DNA from 3 places in the Streptomyces sp. NPDC002701 genome. Region 3 is predicted to be linked to each of the others. Evidence: riboswitches for the same ligand, from Rfam matches in the RefSeq annotation. Region 3 holds a riboswitch; each other region holds the start of a gene.

Evidence for each region. Region 3 has a riboswitch for cyclic di-AMP ahead of ACFYXC_RS28700 (M23 family metallopeptidase). Riboswitches for the same ligand answer to the same signal wherever they lie in the genome.
Region 1: another riboswitch for cyclic di-AMP. It lies ahead of ACFYXC_RS25440 (C40 family peptidase); the one in region 3 lies ahead of ACFYXC_RS28700 (M23 family metallopeptidase).
Region 2: another riboswitch for cyclic di-AMP. It lies ahead of ACFYXC_RS11105 (NlpC/P60 family protein); the one in region 3 lies ahead of ACFYXC_RS28700 (M23 family metallopeptidase).

What each region holds. Positions count from the first base shown of each region.
Region 1 covers NZ_JBIAQL010000010.1:152,709-162,235, forward strand. The annotation lists gene ACFYXC_RS25430 (ATP-dependent Clp protease proteolytic subunit) at 1-531, shown strand, start outside; gene ACFYXC_RS25435 (hypothetical protein) at 539-847, shown strand; cyclic di-AMP (ydaO/yuaA leader) riboswitch at 1,186-1,382, shown strand; gene ACFYXC_RS25440 (C40 family peptidase) at 1,386-1,859, shown strand; gene ACFYXC_RS25445 (DUF6328 family protein) at 1,964-2,488, shown strand; gene ACFYXC_RS25450 (ATP-binding protein) at 2,491-2,934, opposite strand; gene ACFYXC_RS25455 (helix-turn-helix domain-containing protein) at 3,195-4,061, shown strand; gene ACFYXC_RS25460 (DUF397 domain-containing protein) at 4,071-4,295, shown strand; gene ACFYXC_RS25465 (8-amino-7-oxononanoate synthase) at 4,276-5,442, opposite strand; gene bioB (biotin synthase BioB) at 5,652-6,836, shown strand; gene ACFYXC_RS25475 (adenosylmethionine--8-amino-7-oxononanoate transaminase) at 6,829-8,154, shown strand; gene bioD (dethiobiotin synthase) at 8,156-8,863, shown strand; gene ACFYXC_RS25485 (LuxR C-terminal-related transcriptional regulator) at 9,081-9,527, opposite strand, start outside.
Region 2 covers NZ_JBIAQL010000003.1:596,427-605,953, reverse strand. The annotation lists gene ACFYXC_RS11130 (PspC domain-containing protein) at 1-666, opposite strand, end outside; gene ACFYXC_RS11125 (PspC domain-containing protein) at 912-2,195, shown strand; gene ACFYXC_RS11120 (LuxR C-terminal-related transcriptional regulator) at 2,192-2,944, shown strand; gene ACFYXC_RS11115 (NlpC/P60 family protein) at 2,983-4,044, opposite strand; gene ACFYXC_RS11110 (hypothetical protein) at 4,478-4,831, shown strand; gene ACFYXC_RS11105 (NlpC/P60 family protein) at 4,862-6,022, opposite strand; cyclic di-AMP (ydaO/yuaA leader) riboswitch at 6,029-6,202, opposite strand; gene pcrA (DNA helicase PcrA) at 6,549-9,083, shown strand; gene ACFYXC_RS11095 (M23 family metallopeptidase) at 9,159-9,527, opposite strand, start outside.
Region 3 covers NZ_JBIAQL010000013.1:113,077-122,603, forward strand. The annotation lists gene ACFYXC_RS28690 (M16 family metallopeptidase) at 395-1,756, shown strand; gene ACFYXC_RS28695 (M16 family metallopeptidase) at 1,753-3,141, shown strand; cyclic di-AMP (ydaO/yuaA leader) riboswitch at 3,372-3,528, shown strand; gene ACFYXC_RS28700 (M23 family metallopeptidase) at 3,541-4,335, shown strand; gene ACFYXC_RS28705 (GntR family transcriptional regulator) at 4,541-5,233, shown strand; gene ACFYXC_RS28710 (HPr family phosphocarrier protein) at 5,448-5,729, opposite strand; gene ACFYXC_RS28715 (GNAT family N-acetyltransferase) at 5,931-8,957, shown strand; gene ACFYXC_RS28720 (DUF5998 family protein) at 8,999-9,527, shown strand, end outside.

The DNA of each region.
Region 1 (9,527 bases), on a different contig from region 3:
GTGTTTCTCGGGACGCCGATCGACGACGTCTCGGCGAACGACGTGATGGCTCAGTTCATGCACCTCGAGTACCAGGCGCCCGACCGGGACATCTCGCTCTACATCAACTCCCCCGGCGGCTCCTTCAGCGCGATGGCGGCCGTCTACGACACGATGCGGTTCGTCAGCTGCGAGGTGGAGACCGTCTGCCTGGGGCAGGCGGCCTCGGCCGCGGCCGTCCTGCTGGCGGCCGGCACGCCGGGCAAGCGGTACGCGCTGCCGGGCGCGCGCGTGCTGATCCGTCAGCCGGCGTTCTCCGGACCCGTCCAGGGACAGACGTCCGACCTGGCGATCCAGGCCGACGAACTGACCCGTACCCGTGCACGGATGGAGGAGATGCTCGCCCGGCACACGGGGCGGAGCCGGGAGCGGATCGCGGCGGACATCGAGCGGGACAGGATCCTGGACGCCGGACAGGCACTGGAGCACGGGCTCATCGACCGGATCGTCCCGAGCCGCAGGGCGATCCACGGCGCCCACGGCGCGAGGTGAACCGCCGATGCTGCCACCCGAGTTGCCCCCGCTGCCGGCACTGACGCGGGCCGAGGCCGAGCTGATCGACCGCTATCTGGAGGTGGTCGACCTGCTCGGCCGGATCAACCCGGCACACTCGGGCGACACCTACCGCGGGCTGCGTGCGGCCCAGGCGCTGGTGGCCAGCGCCACCGCTCTGCGCGACGCGCTGACCCTGATGCACCAGAGGGGTGAACACGAGGTGCACGCGCCGACCCTGGCCCGGGCGCTGCGCGTCCTGGACGGTGAGCGCCGGGCGGGCCGGGTCGCCCTGCCGCCCGGCTCCGACACCTGACGCCTCCCCCTCGGCCCGGCGTCACGCGGGCGGGTGACGAGGTGTCCGGGCCGGATCTCAAACGAACCAGACGGCGTACCCCCGGACGGCGTAGCCGCGGCTGCCTTTTCCGGCCCCCGGGAGTTGCGCAACGTGCCTACTCCTGGGGCGGAATCGGACATTCCGATGCTGGTGCGGGGGTCCTCCAAGTCCTCGACACCCACCCGTAGAAAGGGCTGTCCACCCGAACGGGTGAGTGGTGAGTAAGCCCACAAATCGCCGATTCCGCTCGGCTTTTGGGACATCAGTGCGTCAAGATCCCTTCCGACGACAAGCCCCCGCCACAAGCGGCGGGGCGGTCCGGGCGGACGCCGAGTCCTGCCGCTGCCCGGATGACCGGTCGACAGAAGTGGATCGGCAGGAGTGGAGGACCCAGGCACGACGGGCCGCCGGAGAGATCCGAGTGGTCCTTGGGGTGAAGCCGCAACAGCGGCCGGGCAACTTCGCCAGCCCGAATCCGACAGGTCATCCTTCACAGGCGGCTGACGAAGGGTTGCGCATGACTGCGCTCAATCGTGTCCCGTCGCTGTTCAGCAGGGCCGGTACCGCATCGGCTCTCACGATCGCCGCCGTCGGCGGCGGCATAGTGGCCCCGGGCTTCGCGTCCGACGCGGAAGCGGCCACGCACGCGACGAAGGCTCTCAAGGTGGCGGCCTCCAAGAAGGGCTCCCCGTACAAGTACGGCGCCGCGGGGCCCAAGCGCTTCGACTGCTCCGGCCTCACGCTGTACTCGTTCAAGAAGGCGGGCAAGAGCCTGCCCCGTACGGCCGCGGCCCAGTACAACAAGACGAACCACATCTCCGCTTCCAAGCGCAGGCAGGGGGACCTGGTCTTCTTCCACTCGGGCCGGAACGTCTACCACGTCGGCATCTACGCCGGGAAGGGACGGATCTGGCACTCCCCGAAGTCCGGGGACGTGGTGAAGCTCCAGAAGATCTGGACGAAGAGCGTCTGGTACGGCCGGGTCAGGTGATCCGCCCACGAGGCGGCCCATCGGGATTCCCGTGGGCCGCCTCGTGAGGTGCCCGGGCATGTTGTCGGCGTGTCGTCGGCGGCGGACTGGTTACTCGTTCACCCATGGCCGAACGGCACCACCACGAGGAGCGCAACGAGACCCGCCTCGAGCGCGCCGACCGGAACTTCAACGAGCTCCTCCAGGAGCTGCGGGTCACCCAGACAGGCGTCCAGATCCTCTTCGCCTTCCTGCTGACCCTCGCCTTCACCCCCCGGTTCCCGTCCCTCGACACGTTCCAGCGCACCACGTACGTGGTCACACTGCTGCTCTCGGTCCTGGCGGCCGCGCTCTTCACGGCGCCCGCGGCGCTGCACCGACGGCTCTTCCAGCAGGGCGCCAAGCCCCAGGTGGTGAATGCCTCGTCCCGGCTCGCACAGGCCGGTCTGGCCGTGCTGGCGCTCGCCCTGTCCGGGTCCATGCTGCTCGTCGTGGACGTCGCGGTGGACCGGACCGAGGGGATCGTGGCCGGGGCGACCACCCTGGTCGTGTGCACGGCCCTGTGGGAGGTCATGCCCTACCTGCTGAAACGAGCGGCCGACAAGAGCCCGAAGGACGATTCCGGCAAGGACGACCCCCACGGCGGGTGATCTCAGTCGGCCCTGACCGGCTCCACCGGCGCCGTCCACGGCAGCATGATCGACACGGTCTTCCCGCCCTCCCGGGTGGGCCGCACGGTGAGCTTGCCGCCCCACTCCGCGGTCAGCCAGCGGATGATCACCATGCCACGGCCGTTGTCCTGCTGGACGGCCGCGGGCAGCCGTTTCGGGAACCGGGGGTGGCTGTCGGTCACCCCGATGCGCAGGTGTTCGTCACGGTCGAGTTCCATGTCCACCGTGAAGGTCGGCGAGAGCCCGAAGGTGTGCTGTACGGCGTTCGTGGCGAGTTCGGAGACCATGAGACGGACCGTGTCGGCGGCCTCCGAGTCGGCGGGAAGTCCCCATTCGGCCAGGACGTCGGTGACGTACGTACGGGCGGCGGAGACCGAGGCGGGATCGCTCGGCAGGGTGACGGAGGCTTCCTGGTGGTCTGCCATGCGACGTCGTCCTTTCCCACGGGACCGGAGGCCGACCGGAGTGCATGACTTCGGGTACGGTCCCGGACTGGTGCATGCGCCAGCGTGCCACTACCTCGGGGTTCACGGTGCCGATCCACCGAGATATGCATATATCTGTCGCTCGAAGCGGTGAACTCTGCGACGCTCGGCCCTATTTGCGTCAGCGGCCTGTTTGTCCTCTACGGTCGGCGTGACGCCGGGCGCCACAGCGTCGGCGCGACGGTCGGAAGGAGACGGCCATGCAGTACGGCCCCGCGGTGCGCCGGCGGAAGCTCGGCGCCGAACTGCGAGCCCTGCGCGCCCGCGCGGGCCTCACGAGCGGTCAGGCGGCCCGCCTCGTCGGCTGGCACCAGTCGAAGGTGAGCCGGATCGAGACCGGCCGCAGCGGGGTCAAGCCCGCGGACGTACGGCTGCTGCTGGACGCGTACGACGTCCGGGACCCGGAACTGCACGAGTTGCTCGTCATGCTGGCGGGCTCCGACGAGGACGGCCGGCAGCACTGGTGGCACGCCTACCGTGGGCTTCTGCCGTCGACGTACAGCGATTTCATCAGTCTGGAGTCGCAGGCCGACGTCATGCGCACGCTGGAGAACTCCGTGGTGCCGGGCCTCCTGCAGACGCCGGAGTACGCGCGCGAGGTGACGCGGGCCGCCGTGGGCCGGGCGCCCGGCGGCGACGACGCCTTGGTGGACGTCCTGGTGAAGGTGCGGCTCGCCCGGCAGGACGTGCTGCGTTCGAACACCCCGCTACGACTGAGTGTCGTCCTGGATGAGGCGGTGCTACGACGGACAGTGGGCGGACCGGACGTCATGGCACGGCAGTTGGAGCGGCTGAAGGAGGCCGCGCACCTCCCTCACGTGCGGATTCAGGTGCTGCCGTTCGGAGTGGGGGCGCACGTCGGAGTCACCGGGCCCTTTGTAATTTTTTCGTTTACGAACAGATCTGATCTGGATGTGGTTGTTCTCGACCACTTGACGAGTAGCCTCTATCTCGAACGGAAAGAAGACCTCCACGCCTACAGCGAGGCTTTCGACTCCCTTCAGGTCCACGCCCTTTCGCCCAAGGACACGTTGGATTTCATCGCCGGTCTGACGGACGGCGCATAAGGAGGCACCATGCCCGCCATGCCTCGGTACGTACCTTCCAGCACGCGTCTGCACGGTGTGCGGTGGCAGCGCAGCAGCCGCAGCACGGGAATGAACAACTGCGTGGAGACGGCCAGGCCGGTCTCCGGCCCCTGGGCCGGCCTGCTCGCGGTACGCGACTCCAAGAACACGTCGGGGCCCGCCCTGCTGTTCGCCCCAGCGGCCTGGGAGGGGTTCATCGACGCGCTGCGATGATCACGGCCACGGCCCGCTCGACCTGCCCGTCGGTGAGATCCGCGCGGGCGGTGAGCCGCAGCCGTGAGACGCCGTCCGGCACCGAGGGGGGACGGAAACAGCCGACGGCCAGACCCGCCGTACGGCAGTCGGCGGCCCAGCGCAGCGCCCGCTCCGGGGAGGGGGCGCGTACGGAGACGACCGCGGCGTCCGGCCGTACGGCTTCGAGCCCTGCGGCCGTCAGCCGCTCGTGCAGAGCCGTCGCCACCGCACGCGCGCGTGCGGCCCGTTCCGGTTCCCGCCGCAGCAGACGCAGGGCCGCGAGGGCCGCGCCCGCCGCCGCGGGGGCCAGACCGGTGTCGAAGATGAAGGTGCGGGCCGCGTTGACGAGGTGGTCGATGACGTGGGCCGGTCCGAGGACGGCGCCGCCCTGGCTGCCGAGCGATTTCGACAGGGTGACGGTGGTGACGACGTCGGGCGCGCCCGCGAGCCCCGCCGCCCACGCGGCGCCCCGTCCGCCGTCGCCGAGGACGCCCAGACCGTGCGCGTCGTCCAGGACGAGGGCGGCGCCGGACTCCCGGCACACGGCGGCCAGTTCCGCGAGCGGGGCCGCGTCGCCGTCCACCGAGAAGACCGTGTCGGAGACGACGATCGCGGGTCCGGTGCGCGAGTCCTGCGCGCGTGTGTCCTGCGCGCGTGTCTCCAGCGCCTTGCGGACGGCCTCGGGGTCGGCGTGGGCGACGACCTGGGTGACGCCCCGCGCCAGACGGCAGCCGTCGATGAGGGAGGCGTGGTTGCCCGCGTCGGAGACGACGAGGGAGCCGTGCGGCGCGAGCGCGGTGACGGCGGCGAGGTTGGCCGCGTAGCCCGACGAGAAGACGAGGGCGGACTCGAAGCCGCAGAACGCGGCCAGCTCGCGCTCGAGTTCCGTGTGCAGCTCCGTGGAGCCGCTGACGAGCCGGGAGCCGGTGGCGCCGCCGCCCCACGCGCGCGCGGCCCGCGCGGCGGCCTCGGTGACCTCGGGGTGCCGGGCGAGACCGAGGTAGTCGTTCCCGGCGAGGTCGAGGAGTGCGGAGTCCGCCGGGCGGGGGCGCAGGGTGCGGACGAGTCCGGCCCGGCGGCGCGCCCGCGCCTGCTCGTCGATCCACTCGAAGGGCGATCGGGCCATGTGTCCTCCGGCCATGATGTGCGGGTGTCCCATGGGGCCCCGACACACGGCTTCTCGCCCGGCCGCCCCCGCTGCCCTTTGTAGGCAACGCACAGACCCTAGCCGCACCACCAGCCGCCCATGATGTGGCAATACCCACACGTCGAACCGTCTCTGTTGTCCGGTCCCTCCTTGGCCCGGCGCGGTCGGATACGTCAGGATCGGGCCTCATGGACCTGCTGAACACGCTGGTGGACAAGGGGCTTCGGCGCGAGCTGCCGACCCGTGACGAGGCGCTGGCCGTGCTGGCCACCTCCGACGACGAACTCCTCGATGTGGTGGCCGCGGCCGGCAAGGTACGGCGGCAATGGTTCGGCCGCCGGGTGAAGCTCAACTACCTCGTGAATCTGAAGTCGGGCCTGTGTCCCGAGGACTGCTCCTACTGCTCGCAGCGGCTCGGCTCCAAGGCCGAGATCCTCAAGTACACGTGGCTGAAGCCCGACCAGGCGTCCGAGGCCGCGGCCGCCGGGCTCGCGGGCGGCGCGAAGCGGGTCTGTCTGGTGGCGAGCGGACGCGGCCCCACGGACCGCGATGTCGACCGGGTCTCCGACACCATCAAGGCGATCAAGGACCGGCACGAGGACGTCGAGGTGTGCGCCTGTCTCGGGCTGCTCTCGGACGGCCAGGCCGAGCGGCTGCGCGAGGCGGGGGCGGACGCCTACAACCACAACCTCAACACGTCCGAGGAGACGTACGGGGGGATCACCACCACCCACACCTACGCCGACCGGGTGGACACGGTCCAGAAGGCCCATGCCGCGGGGCTGTCCGCCTGCTCGGGTCTGATCGCCGGCATGGGTGAGAGCGACGGGGACCTCGTCGACGTCGTGTACGCGCTGCGGGCGCTCGACCCGGACTCGGTCCCGGTCAACTTCCTGATCCCGTTCGAGGGCACCCCGCTCGCCAAGGAGTGGAACCTCACCCCGCAGCGCTGTCTGCGGATCCTCGCGATGGTCCGGTTCGTCTGCCCGGACGTCGAGGTGCGGATCGCGGGCGGCCGCGAGGTCCATCTCCGTACGATGCAGCCCCTCGCCCTGCATCTGGCCAACTCGATCTTCCTCGGCGACTACCTCACCAGCGAGGGACAGGCGGGCCGGGCGGACCTGGACATGATCGCGGACGCCGGGTTCGAGGTGGAGGGCACGGGCGAGGTCACGCTCCCGGAGCACCGGGTCCCCGCGCACGAGGGCTGCGGCTCGCACGAGGGCGGGGGCTGCGGGCCCAGCGGCCCGGCCGCCGAGGAGGGGTCCACCGGCGAGCCGGTCCAGCAGGCCGCGCGGGTCTCCGAGGCGCGTACGGACCTGGTCGCGGTACGCCGCCGGGGCGCCGGAACGGACCTCGCGCCCAATGCCTGATCTGTCCGGTCCGGCCGGCCCGCCCGCCGCGCCCGCCTCCCCCGGCCCTGCCGTACGTGAGCTGCTCGATCTCGACCGGCGGCACGTCTGGCATCCGTACGGGCCGATGCCGGGCCGGCAGGAACCGCTCGTCGTGGAGTCGGCCGACGGGGTGCGGCTGCGGCTGGCGGGAGGGGACGGCGAGCTGATCGACGGCATGTCGTCCTGGTGGTCGGCGATCCACGGTTACAACCATCCGGTGCTGAACGAGGCGGCCCGCGAGCAGCTCGGGCGGATGAGCCATGTGATGTTCGGCGGGCTCACCCACGAGCCGGCCGTACGCCTGGCGAAGCGCCTTGTCGACATGTCGCCGGAGGGTCTCGAGCATGTCTTCCTGGCCGACTCCGGTTCGGTGTCCGTCGAGGTCGCGGTCAAGATGTGCCTCCAGCACTGGCGCTCGCTCGGCCGCCCCGGCAAGCAGCGTCTGCTGACCTGGCGCGGTGGCTATCACGGCGACACCTGGCAGCCGATGTCGGTGTGCGATCCCGAGGGCGGGATGCACGAGTTGTGGCAGGGCGTGCTGCAGCGCCAGGTCTTCGCCGACGCGCCCCCGGTCGCGTACGAGGAGGCGTACGCCGACCATCTGCGGTCACTGATCGAGCGGCACGCCGGCGAACTGGCCGCGGTGATCGTGGAGCCGGTGGTCCAGGGGGCGGGCGGCATGCGGTTCCACTCCCCCGCGTACCTGCGGGTGCTGCGCGAGGCGTGCGACGCGCATGACGTGCTGCTCGTGTTCGACGAGATCGCGACGGGCTTCGGACGGACGGGTTCGCTGTTCGCGGCCGGTCACGCGGGGGTGACGCCGGACGTGATGTGCGTGGGCAAGGCCCTCACCGGCGGCTATCTGACGATGGCGGCGACGCTGTGCACCGCGCGGGTCGCGGAGGGCATCTCGCGCGGTGAGGTACCGGTCCTCGCCCACGGCCCGACGTTCATGGGCAACCCCCTCGCCGCCGCCGTGGCCTGTGCCTCCATCGACCTCCTGCTCGGCCAGGACTGGCAGACCGAGGTCAAGCGCATCGGGACGAGGCTGCGGGGCGGGCTGGCGCCGGCCGCGGAACTGCCGGGCGTCCGGGACGTACGCGTGCTCGGGGCCATCGGGGTGGTGCAGCTGGACCACGGGATCGACATGGCGGCGGCGACCCGGGCGGCGGTGCGCGAGGGCGTGTGGCTGCGCCCCTTCCGGGACCTCGTGTACACGATGCCGCCGTACATCACCGGGGACGACGACCTGGCGCGGATCACGGCGGCCGTGTGCGCGGCGGCACGGGAGGGCTGACATGACGGTACTGGTGATCACGGGGACGGGCACGGAGGTCGGCAAGACCGTCACGACGGCCGCCGTGGCCGCGGCGGCCGTCGGGGCCGGGCGGTCGGTGGCCGTGCTGAAGCCCGCACAGACGGGTCTGCTGCCGGGCGAGCGCGGGGACGCCGACGAGGTGGCACGGCTCGCGGGCGCGGTCACGGCCGTCGAACTCGCCCGCTATCCCGAGCCGTTGGCTCCGGCCACGGCGGCGCGACGGGCCGGTCTCGCACCGGTGCGGCCCGAGGAGGTGGCGGACGCGGCGGGCAAGTTGGCCGCCGAACACGACCTCGTGCTGGTGGAGGGCGCGGGCGGGCTGCTCGTACGGTTCGCCGACGAGGGCGGCACCCTCGCGGACGCGGCGCGGCTGCTGGACGCTCCGGTGCTGGTGGTGGCCTCGGCCGGGCTCGGCACCCTCAACACGACGGAACTGACCGCCCGCGAACTGCGGTCGCGGCGGCTGGAGTTGCTCGGGGTCGTCATCGGCAGCTGGCCGGGCGAGCCCGACCTGGCGTCGCGCTGCAACGTCGTGGATCTTCCGGTGGTGGCGGAGGCGCCGCTGCTCGGCTCGTTGCCCGAGGGGGCGGGTGGTCTTTCTGCCGCTGACTTCCGGGCCTCTGCGGCCGGATGGCTTGCGCCGCGGTTGGGGGGGAGCTGGGATGCGCGAGCGTTTGCCCTGCGCTGAAGTTCGGTCGGCCGGGTGGTGAGGTGCGGGTTGTGCGTGGCTGGTCGCGCCGTTCCCCGCGCCCCTTAAAAGATCGCGCAGTTCCCCGCGCCCCTAAAAGCTGCGCCGTTCCCTGCGGCCCCCTGAAGGATGGCGCCGTTCCCCGCGCCCCTCGACAGCCTGCGCCGTTCCCCGCGCCCCTCAAGAGCTGCGCCGTTGCCCGCGCCCCTTGTGGGGGCTAGTCCTCTGGTGTCAGGAGTTTGACCAGTTCTATTCGGGAGCGGATGCCGAGGCGGCTGAAGACGCCGCGTAGGTGGTGGTCGATGGTGCGTGGGCTGAGCAGCAGCCGTGACGCGATCTCCCGGTTGGTGGCGCCCTCGGCGGCCATCCGGGCCACGGCCAGTTGCTGGGAGGTGAGCAGGCCGGCCGTACCGCGCGCCCCGGCCGGCAGCCTCCCCGGCTCCCCCAGCGCCCGCAGCTCCGCCCGGGCCTCGGCCGCGCAGTGCGGCGCCCCGAAGTGCTCGAACGCCTCCAGCGCGCTGCACAGCCGGTCCCGGGCCTCCGCCCGCTTGCGCAGCCGGCGCAGGGCACCGCCGAACAGCAGCTCCGTACGCGCCCGCTCGAAGTCCCGGATGCCGCCCGCGTGCAGGTCGAGAGCGGTCCGGTAGTGGTCGGCGGCCTCGTG
Region 2 (9,527 bases), on a different contig from region 3:
GCGCCACCAGGAGGGGAAGGACGAGGGCACGGGCGGCGCCTGGGCCTCCGGCGGCGCGTCGGCGACGGCCTGCGCGGCGATCGGACCCGCCCTGCCCGCCCGCGGCCGGGAACTGGGGAAGGGCTCGGGGTCCTCGGCGCCGCGCTGCCGCGACCAGTAGCCGGCGCCCGCGAGGAGCAGCGCCAGCGTCGCCGCGAAGGTCAGCACCCCTCCGTTGTTCAGCATGGAGAGGAACACACCGCAGCCGACCAGGGCGAACAGCACACCCGTGAGGGCCTGGCCGTCGACACGGCCGGTGAGGAGCTTGCGCACCTCGTTCTCCTCGTCGTCGTCGTACGGGACGAAGAGCCAGGCGAAGCCGTAGAAGATGAGGCCGAGGCCGCCGGTCGCCGAGAGCACCGCGAGCACGATCCGGAAGATCACCGGGTCCATGTCGCACTGCCGTCCGAGCCCCGCGCACACCCCGCTCAGCATCTTGTGCCGCCGGTCGCGCCGGAACCTGCGCGGGATCTCGGGCACCGCCGGGTCCTCGGGCCCCCCTCTCGCCCCCGGCGCGCGCGGCTGCTCGCCCGCCGACGCCGGGGCGTCCGCCGCGGGCACGGAGTCCTGCGGTCCGGCGCCCGGTCCGGGCGCCGGACCCGCCGCCGCGTGCTGCTGATCGCTCATACGTCCATGGTGACGGCCACGACGGCCCGGCGGGAGTCGGTACGACCCTGGCCGAACCCTGAATTCGACCCCGGGGACGACCCCTACGCCAGGCGGCACCGGCCGGGGACGGCCCGCCCTGCGCCGGCTGGACACGGCCCCGCCCGCGGCCCCCTCCACCGTGCCCCGCACGGATGTGAAGATCAGGGGAGTCTCGGGGGTCGACCCTGATGCCCGGTGCCGCCCGGCATGTGAACATCGATGGCATGCCGGACGCCGCACCCCTGACCGTCGAGGACCCGCGGCCCCCGCGCAAGCTCTACCGCAGCAGCGACGGACGCTGGCTCGGGGGCGTGGCGCGAGGGCTCGCAGGGCACCTCGGCCTGCCCGTGACCTGGGTGCGGCTCGTCTTCGTGGGCCTGTTCATGGCGGACGGCCTCGGGGCGCTGCTGTACGCGTCGTTCTGGTTCTTCGTCCCTCTCGGCGTCGGCGGCGTGGACGCCGGGCGGCCCCCCGCCCTCGCGACCGAGACCGCCCCCGACGGCCGCCGCAGACTGGTGGCCCGCAAGCCCGACAAGGGGCAGATCGTCGCCCTGCTCGCGATGGTCGTCGTGGCCCTGGTCTTCGTGGGGAACGTCGACCTGAGCGGTGGCGCCAAGGCATACCTGTGGCCCACCGTCCTCGTCGGCGCGGGCGTGGCCCTGGTCTGGCGCCAGGCGGACAACGCGCGCCGGGCCCGCTGGATGGAGGTCGGCCGCCGCAAGCGCACGATCACCCTGCTCCGCTCCGCGGCCGGCGTCCTGCTCGTCGCCGCCGGCGTCTCCGGGATATTCGTGCTGCAGGGCTCGGCCGCCCACCTCGGCTCGGTCCTGCAGGCCGCGCTCGCCGTCCTCGTCGGGATAGCGCTGCTGGCCGGTCCGTATCTCGTGCGGATGACCCAGGACCTCTCCGAGGAGCGCCTCATGCGCATCCGCGCCCAGGAGCGGGCCGAGGTCGCCGCGCACGTCCACGACTCGGTGCTGCACACCCTGACCCTGATACAGCGCAACGCGGAGAACGCGAGCGAGGTACGACGCCTGGCCCGCGCCCAGGAGCGCGACCTGCGCAACTGGCTCTACAAACCGGAGGGCACCGGCAAGGACGAGGCGGAGGAGCCCGACACCCTCGCCGAGGCCGTCAGGCGCAGCGCGGCGGAGGTGGAGGACAAGCACGGCGTCCCCATCGAGGTCGTGGTCGTCGGCGACTGCCCCCTCGACGACCGGACCGGCGCCCAGATGCAGGCCGCGAGGGAAGCCATGGTGAACGCGGCCAAGTACGGTGGCGAGGGCGGCGCGGTGCAGGTCTTCGCCGAGGTCGAGGGAAGGACCGTCTTCGTGTCGGTCCGGGACCGCGGTCCCGGATTCGACCTGGACTCGATACCCGCCGACCGCATGGGCGTCAGAGAATCGATCATCGGCCGCATGGAGCGCAACGGCGGTACGGCACGGCTGCGCGCCGTGCCGGACGGCGGCACGGAGGTCGAGCTGGAGATGGAGAGGGCGGAGACATGAGCGACGCGAACGAACCGACCGGAGCGGCGGCAGCGGCTGGGGCGTCCGGAGCGGGCGCGGCCGGCGACCCGGCGGGTTCCGCGCCCGGGCGGCGGGTGCGCGTGGTGCTCGTCGACGACCACCGCATGTTCCGTACCGGAGTCCAGGCGGAGATCGGGCAGACCGAGCGGACCGGCGTCGAGGTGGTCGGCGAGGCCGCGGACGTCGACCAGGCGGTCACGGTCATCACCGCGGCCCGCCCCGAAGTCGTCCTGCTGGACGTGCACCTGCCGGGCGGCGGCGGGGTCGAAGTGCTGCGCCGCTGCGCGCCGTTGATGGCCGACGCCGAGCAGCCGGTCCGGTTCCTCGCGCTCTCCGTGTCGGACGCCGCGGAGGACGTCATCGGTGTGATCCGGGGCGGAGCCCGCGGCTACGTGACGAAGACGATCACCGGCGCGGACCTCGTCGACTCCGTCTTCCGCGTCCAGGACGGCGACGCCGTCTTCTCGCCCCGCCTGGCCGGCTTCGTCCTCGACGCCTTCGCCTCCACGGACGCCCCGCCGGTCGACGAGGACCTGGACCGCCTCACCCAGCGCGAGCGCGAGGTCCTGCGCCTCATCGCCCGCGGGTACGCGTACAAGGAGATCGCCAAGCAGCTCTTCATCTCCGTCAAGACGGTCGAGTCCCACGTCTCGGCGGTCCTGCGCAAACTGCAACTGTCGAACCGCCACGAGCTGACCCGCTGGGCGACGGCACGACGGCTGGTGTGACGGCGCCGGACGGACACCCCCGCTCACGCCACTCCCGCTCACGCCACCCGCGTCGCCCCCGCGAACGGCATCTCGTCGAGCGGCGCCACCCGCACCGGCGCCGAGGGGTTGGGCGCGTGCACCATCTGCCCGTTGCCCACGTACAGCCCCACGTGACTGATGCCCGAGTAGAAGAACACCAGGTCACCGGGGCGTAGTTCGGAGCGGGCGACGCGCCGGCCCGCGGCGATCTGCGCGTACGTCGTCCGGGGCAGGGTGATGCCCGCGGCGCGGTACGCGGCCTGCGTCAGCCCCGAGCAGTCGAAGGCGTCGGGACCGGTGGCACCCCACACGTACGGGCTGCCGATCTTCCCGTAGGCGTACGAGACCGCCGCCGCCGCACGGGAGTCGGGGACGGTCGCGGCGGGGCCCGCACCGAGTGCGCGCGGGGCCGGGCCGGAACGCGAGGCGCGTGCGGTGTCCGGGGCGTCCGCGCCGATGCGGGTCCGGTCCTCGTCCGACAGCCGGGCCAGCAGGCGGCGCGCCTCGGCCAGTTTGCCGGTGACCGTCTTCCTGTGCCGCTCCAGGTCCGCCTGCCGTGCCGTGAGCGAGGTGAGTTCGACGCGCGCGGCACCGCGCAGCCGCTCGATCTCGCCGAGCTGGGCGCGTACGCGCGACACCGCCGAAGCCTGCCTGCTGCCGGCCCGCTCGGCGAACGCGGCCCCGTCCAGGTACTGGTCGGGGTCCGAGGAGAGCATCAGCCCGAGCGAGGGGTCCATGCCTCCGCTCCGGTACTGGGCGGTCGCCAGCGAACCGAGCGCGTCCCGTTCGGAGGTGAGCCGGTCCGTCCTGCGCGCGGCCTCGTCCTGGAGGGTGCCGAGCCGGCCCGCCGCCTTCGTGGACTCCTCCTTGGCCCCGTTGTACTTCTCGGTGGCGACCTCCGCCTCCCGGTACAGCTTGTCGACCTTGGCCTTCACCTGCGCCGGCGTCAGTTCGGGCGCCGCGACCCCCGTCCCGCTGAGGCCGGTCGCGCCCGCCGCGCCCGCGAGGGCGACGGTGAGGGCGGTGCGGACCGTACCGCCGCCGAGTGGACGCTGTCTGGGCCTGCGGTGCGCTCCCACGTATCGTTCCACGTTCCTTCCGTACGGCCGGGTGCACGTCCGGCGACGGCCCGCACAGGGGGAGCGGGTCGCCGCCGGACCTTTCTGGCGGTGGTGCCGACTGCCGCCCCTGACCCGGGCGGTTGTGGTGGGGAGCCGGTCACCTGGGGAAGGACGCTAAACCTGGATGCGCGTGGCTGGTAACGGCATGTATGGAGATGGTGATTTTCGGTCACCGAGCGACCGGGTGTGACCGTGATCCGGGCCCGGCTCCGCCGACTTGGCGTGGTCCGGTGACCGATGCGCGCGTTGTGGGGGAGCGGCGGGCGGGGTACTGCTACGGGTTCCGTGAGCACGAGGTGCGGAGGGCGCGGAGAGAGAGTGGGCCGTGGCGGGTGCCCGTGCCCGGGGCGGCGCGAGGCGGCGTACCGGGGTCCGGTTAGGGTCCGGGCTCATGGACGTACTGATTCATGTCTTCGTCGCCCTGCACATCATCGGGATCGCCGCCCTGCTGGGCGGTTTCCTCACCCAGCTGAAGGCCATGGGGGACGGCACCGCCCGCTTCACCCCCGTCATGCTGCACGGCGCGCTGACCATGCTGGTCACCGGCGTGGTCCTCGTCGGCCTCAACCAGGCCGACGACCAGAGCGTCGACAACGTCAAGATCGGCGTGAAGCTGGCCCTGCTGGTCGTGATCCTCGGCCTCGTCTATGTGAAGCGCGACGAGGAGAGGGCCGAGAAGGGCCTGTTCGCCCTCGTGGGCGGCCTCACCACGGTGAACGTCTTCATCGCCCTGCTCTGGACCTGAGCAGGGCGATGAGCTCCGGAATCCGGTGAGCTACGCCGGCCGCTCCACGCCGTGGACCGGCATGGAGAAGATCGACTCCTCGCGGACGTACGCGCCCGGCCTGGGGGCGTGGACCATCATGCCGTCGCCGGCGTAGATGCCGACGTGACTGATGTCGTCGTAGAAGAAGACGAGGTCACCGGGCTGGGCGCTCTCCACGGAGACCGTCGTGCCGGTCTCGACCTGGTCCCACGTCGTGCGCGGCAGGGTCACACCGGCGGCCTTCCAGGCGGCCTGGGTGAGCCCGGAGCAGTCGTACGAACCGGGACCGCTCGCGCCCCAGACGTACGGCTTGCCGATCTGCGCGCGGGCGAAGGCGAGCGCCTTGGCCGCCTTGGTGGCGGTCGCGACGGAGCCGGGGACGCTCCCCGTACCGGTGCCCGGGCCGGTGGCGGCACCCGTGCCCCGCGGGGCCTGAGCCGCCGCCTCCTGGCGCCGGCGCTCCGCGTCGGCCGCCTGCTGCCGCGCCAGCTCGTCCGCCTTGCGGCGGGCCTCCTGCTGCCTCTCCCGTTCGATCGCCGCGAGCCGGGCCCTGTCCTGCGAGGTCAGCCGGGAAAGGAGTGCGCGCGCCTCGGCGAGCTTGCGCTGGACGTCCGCCTTGGACGTCTTCAGCGTGCTCTGCGTCGCGGTCAGCGTCTCCAGGCCCTCCGACGCCTCCTGCCGCTTCTGCGTCGTGACGGCCCGCTGCGTCGCGTAGTCGTCGACGGCCTGCTTCTGCCGGGCGGTCAGCCGGTTCATCAGCTGGGTCTGGTCGAAGTAGTCCTGCGGCTCGTCCGCGAGGAGGAGGGAAGCCGTGTCGGGGGCCGAGGCTCCCGTGCGGTACTGAGCCGCGGCGAAGGTCCCGAGCGCCTCGCGCGCGCTGTTCAGTTTCTCCGTGCGCTTCGCCACGTCGTCCAGGAGGCCGCCCACGCGCTTGCGCTGCTTGGTGGTCCTCTCCTTGGCCGCGTTGTACTTCTCGGTGGCCGTACCCGCCTGCTGGTAGAGGTCGTCGACCTTCTTCCGGACTTCCTCCATGCTCGGGTTGGGCTCCGCGGCGGGCGCGGCGTCCGCCGTCTGGGAGAGTAGGGCCACCGAGGTCAGGGCCGCGGTGGCGAGAGCCGGCGTCCGCATGCCCATGGAACCGGCGGACCGCGACTTGCGGTGTGGCGCCACGAGGGCGTCTCCTTCCGTCATCCGCCTACCGAGTTAGCTGTCGGGTTCGGGCGAATGCTTCGGAAGGTTTGCCCTACGGCCCTGATTCCCGTGCGGGAGCCGGGCCGATTCACCCCAATGTCGGTTGGGTCCCCGGTTCCGGTGGCCACGAGGGCGTACCGGATTCGGCGGAGGCCGCTCGGCCCGGCGTTGTTCGCCGGTGCGGGTCGAGCGACCTACGCGAAAGTTAGCCAATTCGTGTGGCACCTGTGAAGTTTGATGTGCGATATGCCCGATACATTTTCGTGACCTGAGCTGTGAACGTCGTTCGGTGTCGATATTTGGGTGCGTTCTGGGTGGATGTGCCCGAAGTGGCGCGAGGGGCGTGCGGAAGGGATTTCCGCGAGCAATCCGTGGGTCCGCGGGTGCGTGCGTGCTGGTCGCGCGGTTCTCGGGCTTCCCACGGGGCGTCGACGGGCCGTGATTTTCGGTGAGGTTCCGGCGGTGGCGGCGGGGTGTCAGTGGGGACGCCTAGACTCGTAGAGCGATGAGCAGCCTCTTTGATGACAGCTTCCTGGCGGACCTCGGACCCTCGCAGGCCCACGAGACGGAGTCCCCGCCGCCGCCCGAGGACGAGGCGCCGGACCCCGTTCCGGACGACCTGTTCGGCGGGCGGTTCGACGTGCCCCCCAGCAGGGACGGCCACTACCGCGACGGCGCCCCACGGCCGCTCGTCGATCCGGCCGCGCTCCTGGACGGGCTGAACGAGAACCAGCGCGCGGCGGTCGTCCACCACGGCTCACCCCTGCTCATCGTGGCAGGCGCCGGCTCCGGCAAGACCCGGGTGCTCACCCACCGCATCGCCCACCTGCTGGGCGAGCGCAAGGTGCACCCCGGCCAGATCCTCGCGATCACCTTCACGAACAAGGCCGCGGGCGAGATGAAGGAGCGCGTCGAGCAGCTCGTCGGCCCGCGGGCGAACGCGATGTGGGTGATGACCTTCCACAGCGCCTGCGTACGGATCCTGCGCCGCGAGAGCAAGAAGCTCGGCTTCACGTCGTCCTTCTCGATCTACGACGCCGCCGACAGCAAGCGCCTGATGGCCCTGGTCTGCCGTGACCTGGACCTCGACCCCAAGCGCTTCCCGCCGAAGTCCTTCAGCGCCAAGATCTCGAACCTGAAGAACGAGCTGGTCGACGAGGAGGACTTCGCGGCCCAGGCCGCCGACGGCTTCGAGAAGACCGTCGCCCAGGCATACGCGATGTACCAGTCGCGGCTGCGCGAGGCGAACGCGCTGGACTTCGACGACCTGATCATGACGACGGTCAACCTCCTGCGCGCCTTCCCGGACGTCGCCGAGCACTACCGCCGCCGCTTCCGGCACGTCCTCGTCGACGAGTACCAGGACACGAACCACGCGCAGTACTCCCTCGTCCGGGAACTCGTCGGCACCGCCACCGACCCCGTCGCGCACCCCGAGGACGTCCCGCCGACGGAGGGCGACCTCCCGTCCGCCGAGCTGTGCGTCGTCGGTGACGCCGACCAGTCGATCTACGCCTTCCGCGGCGCGACGATCCGCAACATCCTCCAGTTCGAGGAGGACTACCCGAACGCGACGACGATCCTGCTGGAGCAGAACTACCGCTCCACGCAGACGATCCTGACCGCCGCCAACGCGGTCATCGAGCGCAACGAGTCCCGCCGCCCCAAGAACCTGTGGACCAACGCGGGCGCGGGCGCGCGCATCACGGGTTATGTCGCCGACACCGAGCACGACGAGGCGCAGTTCGTCGCCGACGAGATAGACCGCCTCACCGACGCGGGCGACGCGAAGGCCGGCGACGTCGCCGTCTTCTACCGTACGAACGCCCAGTCCCGTGTTTTCGAAGAGGTCTTCATCCGGGTCGGCCTGCCCTACAAGGTCGTCGGCGGCGTCCGCTTCTACGAGCGCAAGGAGGTCCGGGACGTCCTCGCGTACCTGCGGGTGCTCGCGAACCCCGAGGACTCCGTACCGCTGCGCCGCATCCTGAACGTGCCCAAGCGCGGTATCGGTGACCGCGCCGAGGCGATGATCGACGCGCTCGCCCAGCGCGAGAAGATCAGCTTCCCGCAGGCGCTGCGCCGCGTCGACGAGGCATACGGCATGGCGGCCCGCTCGACCAACGCCGTCAAGCGGTTCAACACGCTGATGGAGGACCTCCGCACGATCGTCGAGTCCGGCGCAGGCCCGGCGACCGTCGTACAGGCGATCCTCGAACGCACCGGCTACCTCGCCGAGTTGCAGAACTCCACCGACCCGCAGGACGAGACCCGCATCGAGAACCTCCAGGAACTCGCCTCGGTGGCCCTGGAGTTCGAGCAGGAGGCCGCCGGCGGCGAGACCGAGGGCGACGGCGGGGACGACGGCGAGGGCGAGACGTCGGTCGGGCTCGCCGCCTTCCTGGAGCGGGTGGCCCTGGTCGCCGACTCCGACCAGATCCCCGACGAGGACGAGGACGGCTCGGGCGTCATCACACTGATGACCCTGCATACCGCCAAGGGCCTCGAGTTCCCGGTCGTCTTCCTCACCGGTATGGAGGACGGCGTCTTCCCGCACATGCGCGCCCTCGGCCAGACCAAGGAACTGGAGGAGGAGAGGCGGCTCGCGTACGTCGGCATCACCCGCGCGCGTGAGCGGCTGTATCTGACGCGGTCGTCGATGCGCAGCGCCTGGGGGCAGCCCTCGTACAACCCGCCGTCCCGCTTCCTGGAAGAGATCCCGGACGCGCATCTGGACTGGAAGCGCAGGGGTTCCATGGGCCCGGTGGCCGGCGGTCCGGCGGCCGGGGTGGCTGCCTCGCTGTCCTCCTCCCGCTCCCGCTCGGCGGCCTCGGGCGCGTCCGGCTTCGCGACGCGGCGGGGCTCCGCGGAGAAGCCGGTGGTGTCGGTGACGGTCGGGGACCGGGTCACGCACGACCAGTTCGGCCTCGGCACGGTCGTCGGTGTGAAGGGCACGGGCGCGAACGCGGAGGCGACGGTCGACTTCGGCGGAGAGAAGCCCAAGCGCCTGCTGCTGCGGTACGCGCCGGTGGAGAAGCTGTAGGAGGAGCCGTAGGCGGAGAAGCGGCAGGGCCGGGGCGGGACCAGTCGGTCCGCGGTCGCTCGGTCCGGGACTCGCCTACGTGGGGTCCACCCCGTGGCTGCGCAGCCACGGGAGCGGGTCGATCGCCGAGCCGCCGCCGGGACGTACCTCGAAGTGGAGGTGTGGGCCGGTGGAGTTGCCCGAGTCCCCGGAGTACGCGATCGGGTCGCCGGCCTTCACGACCGTCCCCGGGGCCACCTTGTAGGTGGAGAGGTGGCAGTACCAGGTCTCCGTGCCGTCCTTGGCCGTCACGATGATCATGTTCCCGTAGGCGCTGTTCAGCTGCGTACGGACGACGCCGTCCGTGGCGGCCATCACCGTCGTGCCGTACGAGACCGGGAAGTCGATGCCGGTGTGCACGGACATCCAGTTGATGCCGGCCTGACCGTAGTAGGCGCTGAGCCC
Region 3 (9,527 bases):
GACCCGTCCGTACGGGCTTCGCGGACCAGGTGCGCGACCGCCCCAACGGGCCCCGCAGACCGCGCCGGCGAAGCCTCGACAGCGTTCGGAAGCGTGGCCTGCGGCGGACCGCGGAGGTCCCAGGACGCTACCGCGTCGCCGGCCGCGCGGCGGTCCCCAGGGGGTACGGACATGATCACGGTGGCGTTCGCGCCCTCCGGAAGCCGTGTGTCCGGTTTCCGCCCCCGGGCCGGGGGCGCGCCCGCGCTCGTACGACCGTACGAGATGCCGGTGGCGCCGGGCGTGCTCGCTCTCGGCGTACCCGGCACGGGAACTTCGCCAGCTGTCCGCGCGCTTGCATACAGTGGCATGACTAGCAGGAATTCAGCAGTTCCCCGCGATCGAAGGGACGTACATGCCCATGGGTCACACGGCCACAGCCGAGGCCGGTTCCGGCGGCCTGACAGCGACCGAGCACCGCCTGGCCAACGGCCTGCGTGTGGTGCTCTCCGAGGACCACCTGACCCCTGTCGCGGCGGTGTGCCTCTGGTACGACGTAGGCTCGCGCCACGAGGTCAAGGGCCGCACCGGGCTCGCCCACCTCTTCGAGCACCTCATGTTCCAGGGCTCCGGACAGGTGAAGGGCAACGGCCACTTCGAACTGGTGCAGGGAGCGGGCGGTTCGCTCAACGGCACGACGAGTTTCGAGCGGACCAACTATTTCGAGACCATGCCGACCCATCAGCTGGAGCTCGCTCTCTGGCTGGAGGCCGACCGGATGGGCTCGCTCCTCGCCGCCCTCGACGAGGAGTCGATGGAGAACCAGCGGGACGTCGTCAAGAACGAGCGCAGGCAGCGCTACGACAACGTCCCCTACGGCACCGCGTTCGAGAAGCTGACCGCTCTCGCCTACCCGGAGGGCCACCCCTACCACCACACCCCGATCGGGTCGATGGCCGATCTGGACGCGGCCACCCTCGAGGACGCCCGCGCCTTCTTCCGCACCTACTACGCGCCCAACAACGCGGTGCTGTCGATCGTCGGCGACATCGACCCGGAGCAGACGCTCGCCTGGGTCGAGAAGTACTTCGGCTCCATCGCGAGCCACGACGGCAAGCCCGCCCCGCGCGACGGCTCGCTCCCGGAGACCATCGGTGAGCAGCTGCGCGAGGTCGTCGAGGAGGAGGTCCCGGCCCGCGCGCTGATGGCCGCCTACCGCCTCCCGGAGGACGGCACGCGCGCGGCCGACGCGGCCGACCTGGCCCTCACGGTTCTCGGCGGCGGCGAGTCGTCCCGGCTCTACAACCGGCTCGTGCGCCGTGACCGCACCGCCGTGGCGGCCGGGTTCGGCCTGCTGCGCCTCGCCGGGGCGCCCTCCCTGGGGTGGCTCGACGTGAAGACGTCCGGTGACGTCGAGGTCCCGGTGATCGAGGCCGCCGTCGACGAGGAGCTCGCCCGGTTCGCCGAGGAGGGCCCCACCGCCGAGGAGATGGAGCGCGCGCAGGCCCAGTTGGAGCGCGAGTGGCTGGACCGGCTCGGTACGGTCGCCGGCCGCGCCGACGAACTGTGCCGGTACGCCGTCCTGTTCGGCGACCCCCAGCTCGCCCTGACCGCCGTGCAGCGCGTCCTCGACATCACCGCGGAGGAGGTCCAGGAGGTCGCCAAGGCCCGCCTGCGCCCCGACAACCGCGCGGTGCTGGTCTACGAACCGGTCGCCCCCGAGGACGCCGACGCCACCGCCACCACCGACGACACCGACGAGGAGGCGGCCAAGTGACCGAGCTCGCCACGATGGAGTTCCACCCGCAGCCCCAGGCCGGCGAGGCCCGGCCCTGGGCCTTCCCGGCGCCCGAGCGCGGCGCGCTCGACAACGGCCTGACGCTGCTGCGCTGCCACCGCCCCGGCCAGCAGGTCGTCGCCGTGGAGGTACTCCTGGACGCGCCCCTGGAGGCCGAGCCGAAGGGCCTGGACGGCATCGCCACGATCATGGCGAGGGCCTTCTCCGAGGGCACCGACAAGCACTCCGCCGAGGAGTTCGCCGCCGAGCTGGAGCGCTGCGGCGCCACCCTCGACGCCCACGCCGACCACCCCGGCGTACGCCTCAGCCTCGAAGTCCCCGTCTCCCGGCTGCCCAAGGCGCTCGGCCTGCTCGCCGACGCCCTCAGGGCGCCCGCGTTCGAGGACGGCGAGATCGAGCGGCTGGTGCGCAACCGGCTCGACGAGATCCCCCACGAGACCGCCAACCCGGCCCGCCGGGCCGCCAAGGAGCTGTCCCGGCAGCTCTTCCCGGCGGACTCGCGCATGTCGCGCCCGCGCCAGGGCACCGAGGAGACGGTCACCGCGATCGACTCCGCGGCCGTACGCGCCTTCTACGAGAGGCATGTACGCCCCGCCACGGCCACCGCGGTCATCGTCGGCGACCTCACCGGCGTCGACCTCGACGCCCTGCTCGCGGACACCCTCGGCGCGTGGACCGGATCGCAGGCCGAGGCGCGTCCCGTGCCGTCGGTGACCGCCGACGACACCGGCCGCGTGATCATCGTCGACCGTCCCGGAGCCGTCCAGACGCAGTTGCTCATCGGCCGCGTCGGCGCGGACCGGCACGACCGCGTGTGGCCCGCCCAGGTGCTCGGCACGTACTGCCTCGGCGGCACCCTCACCTCCCGGCTGGACCGCGTCCTGCGCGAGGAGAAGGGATACACCTACGGAGTACGGGCGTTCGGGCAGGTGCTGCGCTCCGCTCCGGACGGGACGGGCATCTCCATGCTCGCCATCAGCGGCTCCGTGGACACCCCGAACACCGGCCCGGCGCTCGACGACCTGTGGAAGGTGCTGCGCACGCTCGCCGCCGAGGGCCTGACGGACGCGGAGCGCGACATCGCCGTGCAGAATCTGGTGGGTGTGGCGCCCCTGAAGTACGAGACCGCGGCCGCCGTCGCGGGCACGCTCGCGGACCAGGTCGAGCAGCACCTGCCGGACGACTTCCAGGCCACGCTGTACCAGCAGCTCGCCGCGACCGGCACCGTGGAGGCCACCGCGGCAGCCGTGAACGCCTTCCCGGTGGACCGCCTGGTGACCGTGCTCGTCGGTGACGCCGCGCAGATCGAGGAGCCGGTCAGGGCCCTCGGCATCGGTGAAGTCAGCGTCGTGACGGCCGAGTAGCGACTGGCCGGTGACCGACAGCGGGTGGGCCCGGGCGACCGACGAGGTGCCCGGGCCTGCCGTTGTCCGCCTTCGTCCATGGTTGCCTGATCTATCCGTATTGGTAGGGAGGTTGCCTGTCTGCTCTGTGGCATGCGCTACAAAAGTGGTGATCCGTTTGTCGTTTGAAAGAGGCGCCGCTTAGCGTCGGTCCGGCTGTTCGTCAGGCAGTGCGCCGCGCCCGCGGCACCGGACAGTCATCGCCGAGTCCCCGTACGGCGCGAGCCAGGGGAGCCGGGGACCCACCGTCCCTGGGGTGAATCGGACGCCCTTCCCGAAGGGGGTCCGTAGGAGACCTTCCTGCTCCGAACCCGTCAGCTAACCCGGTAGGCGAGAAGGAAGGAAAGGACCAGCCACTTCATGGCGTTCACCCGCGCCACGGGGAAGCACCGTCTTCCCAGCCGCATGACACGTACGACCCGTAGGACCGTCGGCGTCGCCGCCCTCGCCACCACCGGCGTCGTGGGCACCCTCGCCGCCCCGGCGTTCGCGGGGGAGAGCTCGGTCGCGCAGACCGGGCACACCGGCCTCACCCAGGCCGTCACCCTCGGCGACTCGGTCGCCCAGGAGATAGACGCACAGGCCACCGCCCAGCGGCAGGCCGCCGAGCAGGACGCCGCCCGCGAGAAGGCCGAGGCCGCCGCGAAGAAGCGCGCCGAGGAGGCCGCGGCGAAGGCCGAGGCCAGGGCCGAGAAGGAGCGCGCGGCGGAGGCCCGCGCCGCCCGTGCGGCCGAGCGCAAGCGCCTCAACGCGTACACCGCGCCGATCGCCGGTTCGTACGTCTCCACCTCCTACAAGGCCGGCGGCGCCGTCTGGTCCTCCGGCAGCCACACCGGCATCGACTTCCACGCCGCCAGTGGCACCGCGGTGCTCGCGGTGGGCTCCGGCACCGTCGTGGAGGCCGGCTGGGGCGGCTCCTACGGCAACCAGGTCGTCCTCAGGATGGCCGACGGCACGTACACCCAGTACGGGCACCTCTCGTCCATCGGTGTCTCGGTGGGCCAGACGGTCACTGCGGGGCAGCAGATAGCCCTCTCCGGGGCGACCGGCAACGTCACGGGGGCGCATCTGCACTTCGAGGCGCGCGCGACCGCGGAGTACGGATCCGACCTGGACCCGATCGCGTACCTCCGCTCGCACGGAGTGAACGTCTGACCCACGGCTCTCGGCGGAAGGCCCCGGCTCACCGAGCCGGGGCCTTCCGCCGGTCGATGCCCCTCGATGCGGGGTGAAGTGGCGTGTGTCCAAAAAATAGCCATGGATTCCGAACCGCCTTCGGAATTTCCCGTTCTCTGCAATAGAGTCGCTGAACAGGCGTCGATCGACCGCGTTTCGCGGGGATTAAGGCGGAGGTCCGGTCATGCGTATTCCCGCGCGCTCGGTATGCACGGCGATCCGGGACGACATCGTCGCGGGTGTCTACGAGCGCGGCAGCCGGCTGACCGAAGAACTGCTCGCACGCCGTTACGGCGTCTCGCGGGTCCCCGTGCGCGAGGCGCTGCGCACCCTGGAGGCGGAGGGCTTCGTGGTGACCCGCCGGCACGCGGGCGCGTGCGTCGCGGAGCCCACGGACCAGGAGGCCGCCGACCTTCTGGAGATGCGCGTGCTGCTGGAGCCGCTGGGCGCCGCCCGCGCCGCCCAGCGCCGCACCGAGGCCCATCTCAAGGTGCTGCGCGGCCTGGTCAGGCTGGGGCAGGAGCGGGCCAGGCGGGGCAACAGCGAGGATCTGCGCTCGCTCGGCGGCTGGTTCCACGAGACGCTCGCGCAGGCATCCGGCAGCCCGGCGCTGACCTCGACGCTCAACCAGCTGCGGCACAAGATCGCCTGGATGTACTCGGTCGAGGCGCCCGCGCACCCCGCCGAGTCGTGGACCGAGCACGGGGCCATCGTGGACGCCGTCGCCCGCGGCGACAGCGACCGGGCCCGGTCGGTCACGGCGCTGCACGCCGAGCGGGCGACGACCGCGCACCGGCTGCGCTTTCCCGGCGGGCACCGCGCCGAGCGTGTGAGGACTTCGCAACATCCCGTAAACACGGCGGGCCCGCGGTATTAACAGGAACACCGTATACAAAGAAGGTATTCGGCGGGCGACTATGTGCGCTGCCATTTTTTCGTGTGCCGCGTGCCGACCGTGCCGGTAATTGCGGAGCGCGCATTGTCCGTAAGCGCGGAAATAGCCGACCCGCTCCGGCGCGTAAAGAAAAAACGGCGGAACCGCGTCGCCCCGGGGTGTGGGTGACGCGGCTCCGCCGTACGTGATCGCGCGGTCAGACCGTCTCGGGGAGTTCGTCGAGACCTTCGGCGACCAGCTTGGCCAGACGGTCGAGCGCGGCGTCCGCGCCCTCGGCGTCGGAGGCCAGGACGATCTCCTCGCCGCCCTGGGCGCCCAGGCCGAGGACCGCGAGCATGGAAGCGGCGTTGACGGGGTTGCCGTCGGCCTTGGCGATCGTCACGGGGACGCCGGAGGCCGTGGCCGCCCGGACGAAGATGGAGGCGGGGCGGGCGTGAAGGCCCTCGGTCCAGCCGACGTTGACGCGGCGCTCAGCCATGTGATGCTGCCCTTCAGGTGTCTCAAGGTTGTCTAGACCAGTGTTCCATACGTGCGGCGCCCCGAGCGGGCGCGGACCCCAAGACTGCCCCGCGCCCCGGCCGCACGCGAACCCGCCGCCGCCGGCACCCCGCCGGCCGTGCCCCTGCCGTGCCGGGCGGAGCCCCCGTCGTTGTCGGAGGCGAGTCGTACTCTGGGCCCCATGCAGACCCCGACGGACCGGCACGAGTACCCCGCTCACTGGGAGGCCGACGTCGTCCTGCGCGACGGCGGCACCGCGCGCGTCCGGCCCATCGCGGCCGACGACGCCGACCGCCTCGTCAGCTTCTACGAGCAGGTGTCGGACGAGTCGAAGTACTACCGCTTCTTCGCGCCCTACCCCCGTCTGTCCGCCAAGGACGTCCACCGCTTCACCCACCACGACTACGTGGACCGGGTGGGCCTCGCGGCCACCGTCGGCGGCGAGTTCATCGCGACCGTCCGCTACGACCGCATCGACGCGGACGGTCTGCCCGCCTCCGGACCCGCGGACGAGGCGGAGGTCGCCTTCCTCGTCCAGGACGCCCACCAGGGCCGTGGGGTGGCGTCCGCGCTGCTCGAGCACATCGCGGCCGTCGCGCGTGAGCGCGGCATCCGCCGCTTCGCCGCCGAGGTGCTGCCCGCCAACAACAAGATGATCAAGGTGTTCACGGACGCCGGGTACCAGCAGAAGCGCAGCTTCGAGGACGGCGTCGTCCGCCTGGAGTTCGACCTGGAGCCCACCGACCGCTCGCTCGCCGTGCAGCGCGCGCGGGAGCAGCGGGCGGAGGCGCGCTCGGTGGCCCGGCTCCTGGCGCCCGGCAGCGTCGCGGTCGTCGGAGCGGGCCGCACCCCCGGGGGAGTGGGGCGCGGCATACTGGAGAACCTTCGCGACGCGGGGTTCACCGGACGCCTGTACGCGGTGAACGGAGCAGTCCAGGAGAAGGAGATCGCCGGCGTCCCGGCCCACCGCTCCGTGCGGGACATCGCCGAGCCCGTCGACCTCGCCGTGCTCGCCGTCCCGGCCGAACGGATCCCCGAAGCGGTCGCGGAGTGCGGTGAGCACGGGGTGCAGGGGCTCGTCGTGGTCGCCGCGGGATACGCCGAGAGCGGCCCCGAGGGCCGGGAGCGCCAGCGCCAACTCGTGCGCCAGGCGCGTACGTACGGAATGCGCATCATCGGGCCGAACGCCTTCGGAGTCATCAACACCTCACCGCGGACGCGGCTCAACGCCTCCCTGGCGCCCGAGATGCCGCGCACCGGGCGCATCGGCCTGTTCGCGCAGTCCGGGGCCATCGGGATCGCGCTGCTGTCCCGGCTGCACCGCCGCGGCGGCGGGGTCACGGGGGTGACGGGCGTGTCGACCTTCGTCTCCTCGGGCAACCGCGCGGACGTGTCCGGCAACGACGTCCTGCAGTACTGGTACGACGACCCGGACACCGACGTCGCGCTCATGTACCTCGAATCCATCGGCAACCCGCGGAAGTTCACCCGCCTCGCGCGGCGCACGGCCGCGGCCAAACCACTGGTCGTCGTCCAGGGCGCCCGGCACGGCGGAGCGGCGCCCCAGGGGCACGCCGTACGGGCCACGCGGCTGCCCCACGCCACGGTGTCCGCCCTGCTGCGGCAGGCCGGGGTCATCCGGGTGGACACGATCACGGAACTGGTCGACGCGGGGCTGCTGCTGGCGCGCCAGCCCCTGCCCGCCGGCCCGCGGGTCGCCATTCTCGGCAACTCCGAATCGCTCGGCCTGCTGACGTACGACGCGTGTCTCGCCCAGGGGCTGCGGCCGCTGCCGCCCCACGACCTGACGACGGACGCCAGAGCCGAGGACTTCCGCGCCGCGCTGACACGGGCACTGGCCGACGACGCCTGTGACGCCGTCGTGGTCACCGCGATCCCGGCGGTCAGCGAGCGGTCCGCGGCGGACGCCGCTCTGGCGGAGGCCCTGCGGTCGGCCTCCGCGGCGGCTCCCGCCAAGCCGGTTCTCGTGGTCCACGTGGAGCTGGGCGGGCTCGCGGAGGCCCTGTCCGCGGCCGCCGGCACGGCACCGCAGGCCGCTCCCGTCCTCCCGGCGGGCGCGGACGCCGACAACCCGGCCCACCCCGCCGCCGGCCGACCCACTGCGGCGCAGAACACCGCGGCGCAGAACACCGTGGCGCAGAACACCGCGGCGCAGAACACCGCGGCGGACAGCACGAGGGCGGGCAGCACCCGGACGGACGGCTTCGGGACCGCCAGCACCGAGACCGACAGCGCGAGGGACGTCACCGAAGTGAGCGGCCCCCGGACGGCGGCCGGGGCGGAAGCCCCGGAGACGGCGGCGGCGGACCCCGGTGCGCATTCCCGGCTCATCCCCGCCTACCCCGCCGCCGAGCGGGCCGTCCGCGCGCTCGCCGAAGCCGTGCGCTACGGCCAGTGGCGCCGCGAGGACGCCGATCCGGGAAGGGTGCCCGAGTACGAGGACATCGACGAGAAGGGCGCGGCCGAACAGATCGGCGACCTTCTCGCGGACGGGGACGGCGGACGCACGCTCGGCCCCGACGACACCTGCGCCCTGCTCGGCCGGTACGGCATCGACGTCCGTCGCGCGCTGCCCGCCCCCACACCCGACGAGGCCGTGGCGGCGGCGAGGCGCCTCGGCCATCCCGTGGCCCTGAAGACCACCGCCCCGCACCTGCGGCACCGCGCCGACCTCGGCGGCGTCCGGCTGGACCTGGCGGACGAGGAGCAACTGCGGCGGGCGTACGCCGAACTGACCAGCCTCTTCGGCGAACCGGAGGAACTGCGCCCGGTGGTCCAGGCGATGGCGCCTCGCGGTGTCGACACGGTCGTCCGGGCGGTCATCGACCCGGCGGCCGGAGCGGTGCTCTCCTTCGGGCTCGCGGGGGCGCCGTCCGAGCTGCTCGGGGACACCGCGCACCGGCTGATTCCGGTCACCGACCGCGACGCGGCCTCCCTGGTCCGGTCCATCCGGACCGCGCCGCTCCTCTTCGGCTGGCGCGGCTCGGCCCCGGCAGACGTGGCGGCGCTGGAGGAGCTGATGTTGCGCCTGTCCCGCCTTGTCGACGACCACCCGGAGGTCGTTTCCGTGTCACTGGAGCCCGTCGTCGTGGCCCCGCGGGGGCTGAGCGTGCTCGGCGCCTCCGTGCGCCTCGCGCCGCCGCCCGCCCGCGACGACCTCGGTCCACGCACGCTTCCTGTGTACTGACCGGTGCCTCGCAGTCAGTGCGCCCCCGTAGGATGGACATCATGGCCAAGACCAGTACGACGACCCAGGGGCTGCGAGCGGCGATCGAGCGCAGCGGCTACTACCCGGCCCTCGTGGCCGAGGCGGTGGAGGCCGCCGTGGGCGGCGAGCCCATCCGGTCGTATCTGGTGCACCAGGAGACGACGTTCGACGCCAACGAGGTGCGCCGGCACGTGACGGTGCTCGTCCTCACGGGCAACCGCTTCATCGTGAGCCACACGGACGAGCAGGCGGCGGACACCACGTCGCCGACGCCGTACGCGACCACCTCCACCGAGTCCGTGAAGCTCGGCCGGATCTCGTCGGTCGTGCTCAGCCGGGTCGTGGCGAACCCCGAGAAGTACGTCGTGGGGACGCTGCCGCGCGAGGTCGTCCTGACCATCGGCTGGGGCGCGGTCGCCCGCATCGACCTGGAGCCGGCGGCCTGCGGCGACGCCAACTGCGAGGCGGACCACGGCTACACCGGCAGCTCCACGGCGGACGACCTCAGCCTGCGCGTCAGCGAGGCCGGCGACGGCCCGGACGCCGTGC